Linked DNA regions of Rhodopseudomonas palustris. The protein of the gene in region 2 interacts with the protein of the main gene of each other region in a pairwise test. Links are inferred from orthologs where the notes say so. Each region holds a gene or a part of one and is shown on either strand. Other genes may lie near its edges. The genes, in order: SR870_RS18505 and SR870_RS16755.

Region 1 (4,768 bases), 390 kb from region 2 along the record:
TTACATGTTGTAAGCGCGCTCGGTGTGCTCGACGACGTCGAGGCCTTCGCGCTCGACTTCGACCGGCGCACGCAGGCCGACGATGACGTCGACGACCTTGAACAGGATCGCCGAGCCGATGCCGGACAGCAGGATGGTGGTGCCGACGCCCCAGCACTGCGCGATCATCTGGGTTCCGAGGTCGTATTCGGCAACCGCGCCAGCGACGTAGTCGTACACGCCGGTGCCGCCGAGCGCCGGGTTCACCAGGATGCCGGTGCCGAGCGCGCCGATGATGCCGCCGACGCCGTGGATGCCGAACACGTCGAGCGAGTCGTCATAGCCGAGCGCGTTCTTCACCACGGTGCAGAAGAACAGGCAGACCACGCCGGCGACGATGCCGAGCACGATCGCGCCCATCGGGCCGACGAAGCCCGCCGCGGGGGTGACCGCGACCAGACCCGCGACTGCACCGGACAATGCGCCGAGCAGCGAGGGGTGACCCTTGAAGATCCATTCCGCGAACATCCAGCTCATCGCCGCCGCCGCCGTCGCGACGAAGGTGTTGACCATGGCGAGGCCGGCGACGCCGCTGGCTTCGAGGTTCGAGCCGACGTTGAAACCGAACCAGCCGACCCAGAGCAATGCTGCGCCGATCATGGTCATGGTCAGCGAGTGCGGAGCCATCAGCTCCTTGCCGTAGCCGGTGCGCTTGCCGATCAGCAGGGCGCCGACCAGGCCGGCGATGCCGGCGTTGATGTGCACCACGGTGCCGCCCGCGAAGTCGAGCGCGCCCTTCTTGAAGATGAAGCCCGCATCCGCATTGATCTCGTCGAGCTTGGCCTGCGCGGCCGCCTTGGCGGCATCGTCAGTGGCTGCGGCGAGCGCCTTGGCGGCGTCGGTGATCATATCCGGGCCCGGCCAGTACCAGACCATGTGGGCCATCGGGAAGTAGATCAGCGTCACCCACAGCGGCACGAACAGTGCGACCGCGGCGAAGCGCGTGCGTTCGGCGAAGGCGCCGACGATCAGCGCCGGCGTGATCGCCGCGAAGGTCATCTGGAAGCAGATGTAGATCAGCTCAGACACGTTGGCATCGACGCTGAACGACGCGACCTTGGAGTCGGGGGTGACGCCGGCGAGGAACGCCTTGGAGAAGCCGCCGATGAAGTCGGAGCCGCCGGTGAAAGCCAGGCTGTAGCCGTAGACCGCCCAGATCACGATCACGATCGAGAAGGTGTAGAACACCTGCGCCAGCACCGAGAGCATGTTCTTGGAGCGGACCAGGCCGCCGTAGAACAGCGCCAGGCCGGGGATGGTCATCAGTACGACCAAAACCGTGGCGGTCATCATCCAGGCGTTGTCGCCCTTGTTGACCGTGGGCTCGGCGTAGGCGGCAGTCGCGGCGAACAGGCCGGCTGCCAGGGCGGCCAGTCCCGCGCCGTAGGGACGTTTGAACGTCATTTGTCGTCTCCTGAGTGGAAGAAAGTTGGGTGAGCGGGAAATCTTAGAGAGCTGCTGCGTCGGCTTCGCCGGTGCGGATGCGCACAGCGTGGTCGAGGCCGATGACGAAGATCTTGCCGTCGCCGATTTGGCCGGTCTTGGCGGCGCTGGTGATCGCCTCGATGGTCTTCTCGACCTGATCGGTGGCGATCGCGACCTCGATCTTGATCTTGGGCAGGAAGCTCACCGCGTATTCGGCGCCGCGATAGATTTCCGTGTGGCCCTTCTGGCGGCCATATCCCTTGACTTCCGTCACCGTCAAACCGTGAACGCCAATGGCGGTCAGGGCATCACGGACTTCTTCCAGTTTGAATGGCTTGATGATCGCCATAACAATTTTCATAGGTCCTATCCCCGCTAGGGCCCGGCCAAAATGGCCGGGACATGAACTCGACTGAAAATCCCCACGCGGAGAGCATCACTACGCGGGCACAGCCACGCCCCCTAGAATCAAATGCCGTGCCAGTCGGCCGACACGCTGGAATCGTTCATGAAATCGAAACTCTGACGGCCGATCGCACCGCAACACCGGCTGTGCCATTCCGTCGCGCTCATTGCTTGGGCAGCCATGAGCAAAATTTAGGCATGACAGCGTCCCGACACAATCGTGCCCAGCCGACGGGCAGTCCGTGCGGTAGAATATTATGGCAGGTGGCTATTCAAGCGCCGCGCCATGCTCCGAACTGCCGAGACGCGCCATTCGGCGTCGCCCGCCGCGTCGCGCCGCGGGCGCCGGCGGCCGGCTCAGAGCGCGTCGGAATCGGTCTCGCCGGTGCGGATCCGCAGCGCGTGCTCGATCGGCGTGACGAAGATCTTGCCGTCGCCGATCTGGCCGGTGCGGGCGCCGCGGGTGATGACCTCGACGGCCTTGTCGGCGAGCGCCGAATCGACCGCGATCTCGATCCGCAGCTTGGGCAGGAAGTTCACGATGTATTCGGCGCCGCGATAGATCTCGGTGTGGCCGCGCTGCCGGCCGTAGCCCTTGACCTCGGTCACGGTCATGCCGTGCACGCCGATCTCGGTCAGCGCCTGGCGGACCTCGTCGAGCTTGAAGGGTTTGATGATGGCGACGACGAGTTTCATGCAGGGCCCCAATTCTTCACGCAAGCGTCCGGCTCCGCGCAGCGCGGTGCTTTTGTTCTTTATATGCCGGGATTATCGGCAGCGCGCGCAGAAAATAAGCGGATTGACTGGCCGAGGCAGCGGCATCCGCCGAACCCGTCCCAACCACCTCCGTCATCGCCCGCGCAGGCGGGCGACCCAGTATCCCAGGGCGTTTCAGTTCAACCGCGCTCTCGGATATTGGGTCCCCCGCTTTCGCGGGGGATGACGGCTGAAGATGCGGCGGCGCCTTGGATGTGCGCAGCCTCCCGAGGACCCGGCCCGCGGGTGCTCACCCCTTCGGCGTCTCGCGCCGCTGCCGGACCGAGCCTTCCTGGGCGACCGAGGCGACCAGGGTGCCGTCGGCCTTGTAGATCATGCCGCGGGTCAGGCCGCGGCCGCCCTGGGCGGACGGGGAATCTTGGGCGTAGAGCAGCCATTCGTCGGCGCGGAACGGGCGGTGAAACCACATCGCGTGATCGAGGCTGGCCGGCATCATCCGCTTGTCGAACAGGGTGCGGCCGTAGCGCGCCATCACCGCGTCGAGCAGCGAGAAGTCCGACGCATAGGCCAGCGCGCACATATGCAGCGCCGGGTCGTCGGGCAGCTTGGCGGCGGTGCGGATCCAGACATGGATGCGGCCGTCCTCGATCTTCTCGCCGAAATAGCGCTTCAGCTCGACCGGGCGCAGCTCGATCGGCCGGTCGCTCTCGTAGTAGCGCTTGATGAAGTCCGGCATCTCCTTGAAGAACGGCTGCTTGGAGATCTCCTCCGCGGTCAGCGCCTCCGGCGGCGGCACGTCCGGCATCCTGTCCTGATGGTCGAACGCGGTCTCCTCGTCGTCGTGGAACGACATCATCAGCGAGAAGATCGCGTTGCCGTGCTGGATCGCGGTGACGCGGCGGGTGGTGTAGCTCTTGCCGTCGCGCAGCCGCTCGACCTCGTAGATGATCGGCACCGCCGGGTCGCCCGGCAGGATGAAGTAGCAATGCATCGAATGCGGCAGCCGGCCCTCGACGGTGCGGCAGCCGGCGACCATCGCCTGGCCGATCACCTGGCCGCCGAACACCCGCTGCCAGCTCGTCTGTGGGCTGGTGCCGCGGAACAGGTTCACCTCGAGCGGCTCGAGATCGAGGATCGAGATCAGGTCGATCAGGCTGTTGGACACCGGCAAGCGCTCCCCTGGGTGGCGGCGGCGTGATTTCCCACCGCCGTCGATGTCTGGTAGACCGGGCCGGTCGAAGCCTCGGCTGTTTCAGCCTGTTTCGCCCAGCTCCTTGATGGGCGCAAGAACACAGACAGGCGACTCTGGCACACGAGTGAGAAAAATGACGGTACAGCGAAGCATTGTCATCGGTGGCGGCGCGTTCGCCGGTCTGGCGCTGGCGCTGGCGCTGCGCCAGGGGCTCGGCCCCGAGGTCCCGATCGTTGTCGCCGACCCGGCGCTGGCGATGCGGCCGTCGCGCGATCCGCGCGCCACCGCGATCGTCGCCGCCTGCCGCCGGCTGTTCGAGGCGCTCGGCGTCTGGGACGAGGTGGCGCCGACCGCGCAGCCGATCATCGACATGGTGGTGACGGATTCGGCGCTGGAGGACGCGACCCGGCCGGTGTTCCTGACGTTTGCCGGCGAGGTGCAGCCCGGCGAGCCGTTCGCCCATATGGTCGAGAACAAATATCTCAATGAAGCGCTGGCCAGCCGCGCCGAAGCCGCCGGCGTCGAGCTGCGCGCCACGCCGGTGACATCGTACCAAGCGGGCGACGACGCGACCCGCGTGACGCTCGGCGACGGCAGCGTGATAGAGGCGAGCCTGCTGGTCGCCGCCGACGGCGCCAAGTCGAAGCTGCGCGAGCGCGCCGGCATTGCCACCTATGGCTGGGACTACGACCAGTCCGGCATCGTCGTCACGGTGGAGCACGAGCGCGACCACAATGGCTGCGCCGAGGAGCACTTCCTGCCCGCGGGGCCGTTCGCGATCCTGCCGCTGACCGGCAAGCGCTCGTCGCTGGTGTGGACCGAGAGCCGCGCCGATGCGGCCAAGATCGTGGCGCTGTCCGCCAAGGAGTTTCAGGCCGAGCTGGAGACGCGGTTCGGGCTGCGGCTCGGCGAGGTCAAGCCGCTGGATGCGCCGAAGGCGTTTCCGCTCGGCTATTTCGTGGCGCAATCCTTCATCGGGCCGCGGCTGGC
Region 2 (11,378 bases):
CGGATCGCCGCCGAGTTCGACGGCGACGGTCGACAGCCAGAAGCAGAGGATGGTGAGAAAGGCGATGATCCCGGCGACCGGGTGAAGCGTCCTGATCATTCTGAACTCCCGTTCTCGGTGTGAAGCTCGAGCCGGCCCCGCAGGGCCGCGAGGTTGTCGGTGGTCTTGCGCAGTTCGCGGGCGGCGAGCCCCGACGCCATCGCGTCGGCGACCGGCCGCCACAATTCGGTGGCGCGCGCGAACACGCGCTGGCCGCGCGGCGTCATCACCACCAGCCGGGCGCGCTTGTGCGCCGGGTTGGGGGCGAAGTCGACCAGGCCGGCTTCGGCCAGTTCGTCGACGATGCGCTGCACCGACTGGCGGGCGAGGCCCATATTGTCGGCGAGCCGGGCGACCGGAAACGTGCCGCCGCCGTGCGCGATCGATCCCAGCACCTGCCAGCGCGCGCTGCTGAGGCCGAGCGGCTTCACCAGCGCGTCGCCGAACCGGATCAAGGCGCCGTTGAGCCGGAACACTTCCAGCACCAGCGCATTGGCGGGATGGTCGAACGGTGCCTGGGGCTCGTCTTTCATGACAGCATACTGCCATATGGACAGGATGCTGTCAAATTGCTTCGGTTCGCGACCCCCGCGTATCGGCCTTGTGGGCTCGAGAGATCGGGTCAGACGCCGCTGAACTTTGGAGTTCCGTTGGAACCGCCGCACTACACCTTCGATCGCGACAGGCTGACGGCTCTTTCCCGGTTCGCCATTCTCGACACGCCCCCCGAGCGCGGCTTCGACGACATCGTCGAACTGGCGGCGCTGATCTGCGAAACGCCCGTGGCCCTGGTCAGCCTGGTGTCCGAGGATCGTCAGTGGTTCAAGGCGCGGATCGGGTTCGACGCCTGCCAGACCGACCTGAACAGTTCGGTATGCGCCCACGCGCTGATCGAACCCGATCTTCTCGTGGTTCCCGATCTGACGCGCGACGCGCGCACCCGGAACAATCCGCTGGTCACGGGCGATCCGTTCATCCGGTTCTACGCGGGCGCGCCGCTGCGCACGGCGGGGGGCCACGTGCTGGGCAGCCTGTGCGCGATCGATACCAGGATCCGGCCGGGCGGCCTCACCGACGCGCAAGCGATTGCCCTGCGGACCCTCGCGCGCCAGGTCGTGGCGCAGCTCGAATTACGCCTCGCCGTCGCGCAACGCGATGCGCTGCTCGCCGAGCAGAAGGCCGCGGAGATCCGCCGCAACGGCCTGCTCGAGATCGGCGACCGGCTGCGCGACGCCACCACGATCGGCGAGGTGACGCGCGCCGCCGCCAAGGTCGCCGGCGAAACGCTTCAGGTCGCGCGCGCCGCGTTCGGCCGGTTCGACGAAGGCGACGAGGTCGTCGAAATCGAACCGGACTGGACCGCGGAGGGCGTGGTGTCCGCGGCCGGACGGCACCGGCTCGCCGACTATGGCGACAATCTGCTGGCCGGCGTGCTGAGCGGGCAGCCGCTGGTGATCACCGACGTCACCACCGATCCCGCCACCGCGGGGCATATCGAGCCGCTGCTCGCGCTCGACATCCGGTCGCTGGTCAACATGCCGGTGATCGAACACGGCCGCACCGTGGCGATGCTGATCGTCCACGCCAGGCAGCCGCGGGCCTGGGCGCCGGAAGTGCTGGCCTATCTCGGCAACATCGCCGACCGGATCGAGACCGCCGTCGCCCGGCTGCGCGCCGAGGCGCAGCAGCGCCTGCTGAACGACGAACTCAGCCATCGCATGAAGAACACCATGGCGCTGGTGCAGGCGATCGCGTCGCAGACGTTGAAGAACGTCCCCGACAAGGCGCCCGTCAAGGCGTTTTCCGACCGGCTGCTCGCGCTCAGCATGGCCCACGACGTGTTGCTGCAGCAGGACTGGCGCTCCGCCCCGGTGCGCAGCATCGTCGAGACGGCGATCCGCATCTTCGACGATGTCGGCCGGTTCGACGTCTCGGGGGGCAGCGTCCCGCTGGGATCGCGGTCGGCGCTTTCGCTTGCGCTGCTGCTGCACGAGCTGACCACCAACGCCGCGAAATACGGCGCGCTGGCCAACGACAGCGGGCGCGTGCAGATTGCCTGGACGATCGAAGACGCGGACGGCGAAGCCGAGCTTCGGCTGCGGTGGCGTGAATCCGGCGGCCCTGCCGTCGCTCCGCCGTCGCGCCAGGGTTTCGGCTCGCGACTGCTGAAGATGGGGCTGGCGGGCACCGGCGGCGCGCAGCTTCATTATCATCCGGCGGGCGTCGAGGCGGAATTCAGTGTTTCGCTCGCCGAATTGCAGACCTAGCCGGGGCAGGACCAATGGTGGATCGAGAAACCGTCGTACTGGTCGTCGAGGACGAGCCCGTTCTGCGCATGAACGTGGTCGACCTCGTCGAAGATGCCGGCTTCGTCGCCGTCGAGGCGGCGAACGCCACGCAGGCCCTCGGCGTGCTCGAAAGCCGCTCCGACATCGGCATCATCCTGAGCGACATCGACATGCCGCCCGGCATCGACGGCACGGCGCTGGCCGCCATCGTCCACGATCGATGGCCACCGATCGCGATCATTCTGGTGTCCGGGCACGCCGCCGCCGAAGACGTCCGGATTCCGGGCGGCGGCGAGTTCTTCAGCAAGCCCTATCGAGGGGCCGACATCGTCGACGCGCTGAACCGGCTGGCGGCTTGACGCCGCCGCCGGCGTGCCGATCGGCGGGCGGCGATCACCGGGCGGAGGGCTGCGCCGCGGGGGGCTTGTCGAAGTAATTCACCGCGACCTTGAGCTGCGCGTCCTCGGGCTTGCCGATCAGGTCGGCGCGGATCGGCGCCGAATAGGCGGCCTTGTTCACGTCCTTGGCCGGCATGTCGGTCTGCGGCTTGGCGGCTGCGCCCGGGCGCTTGTCGAACTGGCCGGGATTGGCGATCGCGCCGCTCAGCGCGCTCTCCCGCACCAGCGGCCCGCCGCTGATCTGCTGATCCTTGGGCGCCTCCTCGATCACATCGGGGGTGATGCCGTCGTCCTGAATCGAGCGGCCCGAGGGGGTGTAGTACAGCGCCGTGGTGAGACGGACCGCGCCGTGGCCCTTGATCGGGATCACGGTCTGCACCGACCCTTTGCCGAAGCTCTGCGTGCCGATCACCGTGGCGCGCTTGCGATCCTGCAGCGCGCCGGCAACGATCTCGGAGGCCGAGGCCGAGGCGCCGTTGATCAGCACGACGACCGGGACACCCGGCAGCATGTCGCCCTTGGCCGGCGCATTGAAGACGTGCTGATCGTTCGCCTCGCGGCCGCGGATGCTGACCACGGCGCCGCCGTTGAGCAGATTGCCGGAGACATCGACCGCCGCGGTGAGGAGGCCGCCGGGATCGTTGCGGAGATCGATCACGAGCCCCTTCAGTCCGGTGCCGGCGGCGTCGGTCTTCAGCCTGGTCAGCGCGGACTTGAAGCCCTCGGACGTATCGTTGCCGAACTGGCTGATGCGCACATAGCCGATGCGGTCCGGCTTGAGTTCGGATTTGACCGAGGCGACGCGGATGATCTCACGCGTCAGCGACACGTCGAACGGCTCCTCCTTGCCGCGCAGGATGGTGATGGTCACCTTCGAGCCCGGCTCGCCGCGCAGCATGTCGACGACCTTGCGCAGGCTCATCCCCTGGGTGCTCGTGGCGCCGACCTTGATGATCATGTCGCCGGGCTCGAGGCGGGCCCGCGCCGCCGGGGTGTCGTCGATCGGCGAGACGATGCTCGGGACGCCGCCTTGTGCGGTGATCTGCATGCCGAGACCGCCGAACTGGCCCGACATGTCGGTCTGCATCTGCTTGAACTCGTCTTCGTCCATGTAGTCCGAATGCGGATCGAGGCGATTGAGCATGCCCTTGAGCGCGTCCTTGGTGAGCGCATCCTGGCCTACGGGATGCACATAGGCGCGATTGACGAGCTGGATGACGCCCGCGAGCAGCCCGAGGTCCGGCGTGGTCTTGTCCTCGCGCTGCAAAGCGAGGGCGGACACGATCGGAACCGCGACGATGGAGACGGCGGCGACGACGCGGATGACGAGCGGGCGAGCCTTGATCATGGGGCGGACTCTTCTGACGTTGGAAGTCGGACGCGGATGACGGTCCGACTGATTGAATAACTGATGATTGGATGATGGCGACGGATGTATGGCGCTGATCGTCGGAGGCGGTGCCTGCGCGTGCCCGGTGCGCGGCGATACTTCGGCTCGGCTTCGCTCCTTGGGGAACTTTGACCCGACCGCCGGCCGCGGCGATAAGTTCCCCGATGGTTTCGCGGCGGACGGCCGCCCGTCCGGGGCCGTGCGGGCCGCGTCGCCCTTTCCCGCTATGCCGCCGGCTGCTGCTCGGCGTCGCCATTGGCGAGCAGGTGGACCAGCGCGCGCTTGATCGCGGCCTGCCGGGTCGGCGCGGTGATCTGGGCGCCGAGCAGATCGGTGACGTAGAACACGTCGCGGGCGCGTTCGCCGAAGGTGGCGACATGGGCCGAGGCGATGTTGAGGTTCAGCTTCGAGATCGCGGTGGTGAGCTGATACAGCAGGCCGGGGCGGTCGAGGCCCGAGACCTCGATCACGGTGTAGCGGTCCGACCAGTTGTTGTTGATCGAGACTTCGGGCTCGACCACGAAGGCGCGCAGCTTGGTCCTGCCGCTGGTGGCGCGGCGGGCGACCGCTTCGGGCAGCCGCAGCTTGCCTTCCAGCACCTCCTCGATCATCTCGCCGATCCGCGTGGCCCTGCGGCCCTCGTCCTCGTCGCGGTCGTATTCGCGGCGGATCGAGATCGTGTCGAGCGCGCGGCCGTCGGTGGTGGTGTAGATCTGGGCGTCGACGATGTTGGCGCCGGCCGACGCGCAGGCGCCGGCGATGACCGACAGCAGCCAGGGATGGTCGACCGCCAGAATGGTCAGTTCGGTGACGCCGCGCGCCTCGTCGAAGCCGACATTGATCGCGAGCTTGTGGCCGGCCTGTTCGGACGCGCGCAGGAAGCGGGCGTGGCGGATTTTTCGCGCCAGCTCGACCTTGAGCCAGTAGGCCGGGTAGTGCCGCGCCACATAGGCGTCGAGCTCGGCCTCCGGCCATTCGGTGAAATTGGCGCGGAATTCGGCCTGCGCGCTGCGGATGCGCTCGGCGCGGTTGACCTCGGAGAAGCCGCCGGTCAGCACCGGCTCGGTCTCGTAGTACAGCGTGCGGATCAACTGCGCCTTCCAGCCGTTCCAGACCCCGGGGCCGACGCCGCGGATGTCGGCGGTGGTGAGGATGGTCAGGAGCTTCATCTGCTCGACCGATTCGACCACGGCGGCGAAATTCTCGATCGTCTTGCGGTCCGACAGATCGCGCGACTGCGCCACCGTCGACATCACCAGATGCTTGTCGATCAGCCAGGCGATCAGTTCGGTGTCGGCGGCGTTGAAGCCGAACCGCGGACACAGCCGCCGCGCCACCTTGGCGCCGGCGGTGGAGTGGTCCTCGGGCTGGCCCTTGGCGATGTCGTGCAGCAGCACCGCGACGTACAGCACCGCGCGATGGTCGGGTCGGATTTTCCGGATGAGGTCGGACGACAGCATGAACTCGTCGTTGCCGCCGCGCTCGATCTCCTGGAGATTGCCGACGCAGCGCAGCAGGTGCTCGTCCACCGTGTAGCTGTGATACATGTTGAACTGCATCATCGAGACGATGCGGCCGAAGGCGCGGATGAAGCGGCCGAGCACGCCGGTCTCGTTCATCCGCCGCAGCACCGGCTCGGCATTGTCCGAGGTCAGGATCTCGATGAACAGCCGGTTGGCCTCGGGATCGTCGCGGAGCTGGGCGTTGATCAGTTGCAGCGAGCGCGTCACCGTCCGCATCGCGTCGGGATGGAAGGCGAGGCTGTTCTTCTGCGCCAGCCGGAAGATCCGGATCAGATTGACCGGGTCGTGCTTGAACACGTCCGGCATCGCGCAATTGATGCGGTTGTTGTCGATGACGAAATCGTCGCTCTCCGGCACCCGGCGGCGCGTCGTGCCGGGCCGCAGCCGCGCCATCATCCGCGACAGCGCCGGCGCCGGCTTGGCCTGCTGGTCCTCGAGCTTGGCGCACAGGATCGCGGTCAGATTGCCGACCTTCTTGGCGATCAGGAAGTAGTGCTTCATGAAGCGCTCGACGTCCTGCATCCCGGGATGCGAGGTGTAGCCGAGCCGCACCCCGATCTCGCGCTGCAGGTCGAACGACAGCCGCTCCTCGGCGCGTCGGGTCAGGAAGTGCAGGTTGCAGCGCACCGACCAGAGGAAATCCTCGCAGCGGCGGAAGGTGCGGAATTCGATCTGGTCGAACACGCCGTGTTCGAGCAGTTCGCTGGTGCCGCGGACGCGGTAGACGTATTTGGCGATCCAGAACAGCGTGTGCAGGTCGCGCAAGCCGCCCTTGCCGTCCTTGACGTTGGGCTCGACCAGATAGCGCGACTGGCCGGAGCGGCGGTGGCGCTCCTCGCGCTCGGCGAGCTTGGCGGTGACGAATTCGGCGGCGGTGCCCTCGACCACCTCCTTGTCGAAGCGGTCGACCAGTTCCTGATACAGCGCCTTGTCGCCGGTCAGGAACCGGGTCTCCAGAATCGCCGTCCGGATCGTCATGTCGGCGCGCGCCTGGCGGATCGATTCATCGACCGAACGGGTGGCGTGGCCGACCTTGAGGCCGATGTCCCACAGGCAATACAGGATCACCTCGGCGACCTGCTCGCCCCAGGCGGTCTGCTTGTAGGGCAGGATGAACAACAGATCGATGTCGGATTCCGGCGCCATCAGCCCGCGGCCGTAGCCGCCGGTGGCGACCACCGACATCCGCTCCGAGCTCGACGGCGTCGGCGAATTGTACAGATACTGCGTCGCCGCCATGAACAGCAGGCGGATGATCTCGTCCTGGACGAAGCACAGCCGCTCGGCGCAGCGCCGGCCGTGGCGGTCGCGCAGCAATTGCGCCTCGGCCTCGGCGCGCGATTTCGCCAGCTCGGCCTTCATCAGCATCGCCAGCGCGGTGCGGAAGCCCTGGCCATTGCCGGCGTGCTGCTCGGCCAGCACCGCGATCTCGGCGGTGATCCGCGGGGTATCGAACCGCTCGTCGGCGGCCGGCCGTTGAGGTGTCACGACTTTGTCCATGCGACTCCGGATATCGGACGCCGCCTGCGCTGTCACGAAATTCCGTGTGAACAGCCACGCCGGCGCCCCCGGCTCGTCGGCCGCTACGCCTTCAGTTCCGGTCGGCGAGGTGACAGCGGGCGAATTCCGGCATTAGATACCAAAAAACAATGAGGGAGAGAACCATGGACGCCGCCACGCTGCGCGCCACCCAGGCGCCGCTCAAGGAGCGCTTCAAGTCCGACCCGGACGCCGCGCTGATCACGCTGACGGCCAAAGGCGCGGTCGACGGCCCGGGCATCGCCTGCCGGCTCGAGACCGGCCGCGGGTTGGCGCAGGCCGGCCTGCATCCGTCGGCCGGCGGCTCCGGGCTCGATCTGTGCTCCGGCGACATGCTGCTGGAGGCGCTGGTGGCCTGTGCGGGGGTGACGCTGAAGACGGTCGCCACCGCGATCGAGTTGCCGCTGACCGATGGCCGCGTCACCGCGGAGGGCGACCTCGACGTGCGCGGCGCGCTCGGCATCGACAAGGACGCGCCGGTCGGCTTCCGCGAAATCCGGCTGCGCTTCGAGGTCGGCACCGACGCGCCGCAGGACAAGCTCGATCTGTTGCTCAGGCTCACCGAGCGCTATTGCGTGGTGTACCAGACCATCAGGAACGGCCCGAAGGTCTCGGTGTCGCTGCAGCGGGTGTGAGCGGGGCGATTGCTCTCGTTCGCTTGTTATGAGACATCGGGGCGCCGCGCGCTCCGCCGGGGAGCCGCGCGAATCCGAAAGCGCTCCGATGTCCAGCTCCGTCTCTCCGCTCGCGCCGACCAACGTTCCCACGCTGCCGGAGCTCGCCGGCGTCCGCCTCGCCACCGCGGCGGCCGGCATCCGCTACAAGAACCGCACCGACGTGCTGCTGGTGGCGCTCGATCCCGGCACCACGGTGGCGGGCGTGTTCACCACCTCGAAATGTCCGTCGGCGCCGGTCGAATGGTGCCGCGACAACCTCAAGGGCGGCACCGCGCGGGTGCTGGTGGTCAATTCCGGCAACGCCAACGCCTTCACCGGCAAGACCGGCCGCAAGGCGACGACGCTGACCGCGTCGATCGCCGCCAAGGCGATCGGCTGCAAGCCGGCCGACGTGTTCCTCGCCTCCACCGGCGTGATCGGCGAACCGCTCGACGCCACCAAATTCGACGGCGTGCTGGGCACGCTCGCCGAGACCGCGCAGCCCGGCGGCTGGCTGGACGCCGCCAAGGCGATCATGACCACCGACACCTTTCCGAAGGTGGCGACCAAGACCGTGAAGCTCGGCAAGGCCAAGGTCACGATCAACGGCATGGCCAAGGGCGCCGGCATGATCGCGCCCGACATGGCGACGATGCTGTCCTTCGTCTTCACCGACGCGCCGCTGTCGGCGTCGTGCCTGCAGGCGCTGCTCAAGGCCGGCGTCGCCGACACCTTCAATGCGGTGACGATCGATGGTGATACCTCGACCTCCGACACGCTGCTGGCGTTCGCCACCGGCGCCGCGGCTAAAAATGGCGCGCCAAAAATTTCGCGGGCGTCCGATCCGCGGCTGACCGCGTTCGTCAAGGCGTTCAACGCGGTGCTGGCCGATCTCGCCGAGCAGGTCGCGCGCGACGGCGAGGGCGCCCGCAAGCTGGTCGAGATCATCGTCGACGGCGCGACCTCCAAGGCCTCGGCGCGAAAAATCGCGCTGTCGATCGCCAATTCGCCGCTGGTGAAGACCGCGATCGCCGGCGAGGACGCCAATTGGGGCCGCGTGGTGATGGCGGTCGGCAAGGCCGGCGAGCCGGCCGATCGCGACAAGCTGTCGATCGCGTTCAACGGCATCCGCGTCGCCAAGGCCGGCGCGCGCGATCCGTCCTATGACGAGAAGGAAGTCTCGGCGGCGATGAAACAGCCGGAAATCCAGATCAAGGTCGGCCTCGGCCTCGGCAAGGGCCGCGACCGCGTGCTGACCTGCGATCTCACCAAGGAATATGTCGCGATCAATGGTGACTATCGGTCGTGATCTGCAATCACAGACTCTCAACGTCATTCCGGGCCCGCGCCAAGAGGCGCGTCCCGGAATGACAAAATCGGTGAAGCTCCTCCTCGTCGTCGCCGTGGCGCTGATCGACGCCGACAATCGCGTGCTGATCGCGCAGCGGCCGAAGCACAAGCAGCTCGGCGGGCTGTGGGAGTTTCCCGGCGGCAAGGTCGATGCCGGCGAGCGGCCGGAGGGCGCGCTGATCCGTGAACTGCAGGAAGAACTCGGCATCACCGTGAAGGAGGCCTGCCTGGCGCCGCTGACATTTGCGAGCCATGCCTATGAGGATTTTCACCTGCTGATGCCGCTGTATGTGTGCCGGCGCTGGGACGGGCAGGTGATGCCGCGCGAGGGCCAGGAACTGGCCTGGGTCCGCGCCAACAAGCTGCGCGACTACCCGATGCCGCCGGCGGATATCCCGCTGATCCCGCCGCTGATCGAACTGCTGATGTAGTTCGCCGGCCAAGGCCGAAGACGTCATGCGCGGGCTTGACCCGCCATCCATCCATCTTCGCAAGATGATGGATCGCCGGGTCGAGCCCGGCAATGACGATGCGCGTGATGCTCCGACTCCGCCAGGATCGGAGATGGTGTGCTCAGCCGGCGGTGTTCTGGATCAGCCGCACATAGAACCGGATCATGTCGGCGTAGTTCTTGATGCTGATCCGTTCGTTGGTGCCGTGGAAGCGCTTCAGGTCTTCGGAGGTGGCGCGCACCGGCGAGAACCGGAGGATGTTGTCGGCCACCGCCGAATAGTGCCGCGAATCGGTGGCGGCGATCATCAGGCCGGGCGCGACGATCACGTCGGGGAAAATCTCGCGGATGGTGCGGTTGAGGGCGACGTAGGACGGGCCCGCGGTGCCGGTCACCGGCGGCGGGTCGAAATTGCCCTCGAAGCCCTGGATTGCGATCCGGTCGTTGGCGACGCTGGTGCGGACGTGATCGGTGACGCTGGCCTGGGTGTCGCCGGGCAGCAGCCGGAAATTGACGCTGGCCTCGGCGATCCCGGGCAGCACATTATCCTTGTCGCCGGCGTTGAACACGGTCAGCGCCGTGGTGGTCCGCACCATCGCCTCGGTGGTGCCGCTCTTGGCGAATTCGCGCAGCAGCAGAGGCTTGAACAACCACAGATTCGACAGCACCACGCGGTTGAAGCCGCGCATTTCCGGCGCCAGCGTGTCGAACATGTCGGCGACCGAGCCGCGCACCCGCATCGGCAGGCGGTTGTCTTCGAGATGCGTCAACGCCGCCGCCAGCATCCCGATCGCGGTGTCGCGCGGCGGCATCGAGGAATGGCCCGGCGTGCCGCGCGCGGTCAGCACCAGCGTCGCGTAACCCTTTTCCGAGACGCCGATCAGTGCGGCCGGCCGGTCGAGGCCCTTCATGATGCCGTCGGTGATCAGCAGGCCCTCGTCGAGCACGAAGTCGAGCCGGACGTTTCGCGCGGCGAGCAGGTCGGCGATCTGCTTGGCGCCGCGCAGGCCGGAGACTTCCTCGTCGTGACCGAAGGCGAAATAGATCGTCCGCTTCGGCCGGAAGCCCTGCTTCGCCATCTGCTCGGCGGCCTCGAGCATGGCGTAGAGGTTGCCCTTGTCGTCCCACGAGCCGCGGCCCCAGACGAAGCCGTCGGCGATCACGCCGTCGAACGGCTTGTGCTGCCAGTCCTGTTCGGTCTTCGGCGCGATCGGCACCACGTCCTGATGCGCCAGCAGCGCGATCGGCCGGGCCTGCGGATCGGTGCCCGATCCCGATCCTTGCCAGGTGTAGAGCAGGCTCTTGCCGTTCACGAGTTCGCGCGTCGCGGCGGCGTGGAACGCCGGGAAGCTCGCCGCGATATGCGCCTGCATCCCGCGCAGGGCGTCGGCGTCCTGCTCGGGGTTGAGGAAGTTGGAGATGGTCCGAAAACGGATCGCCTCGGCGAGGCGTTGCGCCGCGCCCTGTTCGTCGACCGCGATCGGCGGCACCGCGGCGACGTCGATCTGCCGCGAGGGCTGGCGAAAGGTGTTGTAGGCCAGCACCGCGGCGAGGCCGGCGACCGCGAGGATCGCCACCACCACGACAGCGCGGATCCATCTCAGCAGCCGGCGCATCGCAGTCCCCTCCGCGGCCGGCGACGCCTCAGACCTTCGCTGCCTTCGCCCGCTCGATGCCTTCGAGGATCAGCTTGTGGGCATCCTCGGCGCCGCCCCAGCGCAGGATCTTCACCCATTTGCCGGGC

Evidence for each region.
Region 1: the proteins of SR870_RS16755 (region 2) and SR870_RS18505 interact in binary tests that used the Escherichia coli proteins (3 or more experiments, as listed by UniProt). The link is inferred for Rhodopseudomonas palustris from one-to-one orthologs.

The regions. Positions count from the first base shown.
Region 1 is NZ_CP140155.1:4,102,212-4,106,979, forward strand. Bases 157-2,905 are described here. They hold SR870_RS18505 (P-II family nitrogen regulator), read right to left. Parts: upstream 1,826-2,905; coding sequence 1,487-1,825; downstream 157-1,486. Other genes in these bases: SR870_RS18500 (ammonium transporter), read right to left, coding at 157-1,443; SR870_RS18510 (P-II family nitrogen regulator), read right to left, coding at 2,227-2,565; tesB (acyl-CoA thioesterase II), read right to left, coding at 2,876-2,905. Outside these bases: more of SR870_RS18500, read right to left, coding at 1-156; more of tesB, read right to left, coding at 2,906-3,751; SR870_RS18520 (ubiquinone biosynthesis hydroxylase), read left to right, coding at 3,912-4,768. UniProt on the Escherichia coli protein: Involved in the regulation of nitrogen metabolism. Regulates the activity of its targets by protein-protein interaction in response to the nitrogen status of the cell.
Region 2 is NZ_CP140155.1:3,706,531-3,717,908, reverse strand. What follows is about bases 4,140-7,495. They hold SR870_RS16755 ([protein-PII] uridylyltransferase), read right to left. Parts: upstream 7,139-7,495; coding sequence 4,340-7,138; downstream 4,140-4,339. Other genes in these bases: SR870_RS16750 (OsmC family protein), read left to right, coding at 7,303-7,495. In the rest of the region: SR870_RS16780 (hypothetical protein), read right to left, coding at 1-99; SR870_RS16775 (MarR family winged helix-turn-helix transcriptional regulator), read right to left, coding at 96-572; SR870_RS16770 (sensor histidine kinase), read left to right, coding at 690-2,306; SR870_RS16765 (response regulator), read left to right, coding at 2,321-2,686; SR870_RS16760 (S41 family peptidase), read right to left, coding at 2,721-4,073; more of SR870_RS16750, read left to right, coding at 7,496-7,812; bifunctional glutamate N-acetyltransferase/amino-acid acetyltransferase ArgJ, read left to right, coding at 7,901-9,142; 8-oxo-dGTP diphosphatase MutT, read left to right, coding at 9,201-9,614; SR870_RS16735 (M20 family peptidase), read right to left, coding at 9,757-11,250; ppa (inorganic diphosphatase), read right to left, coding at 11,279-11,378.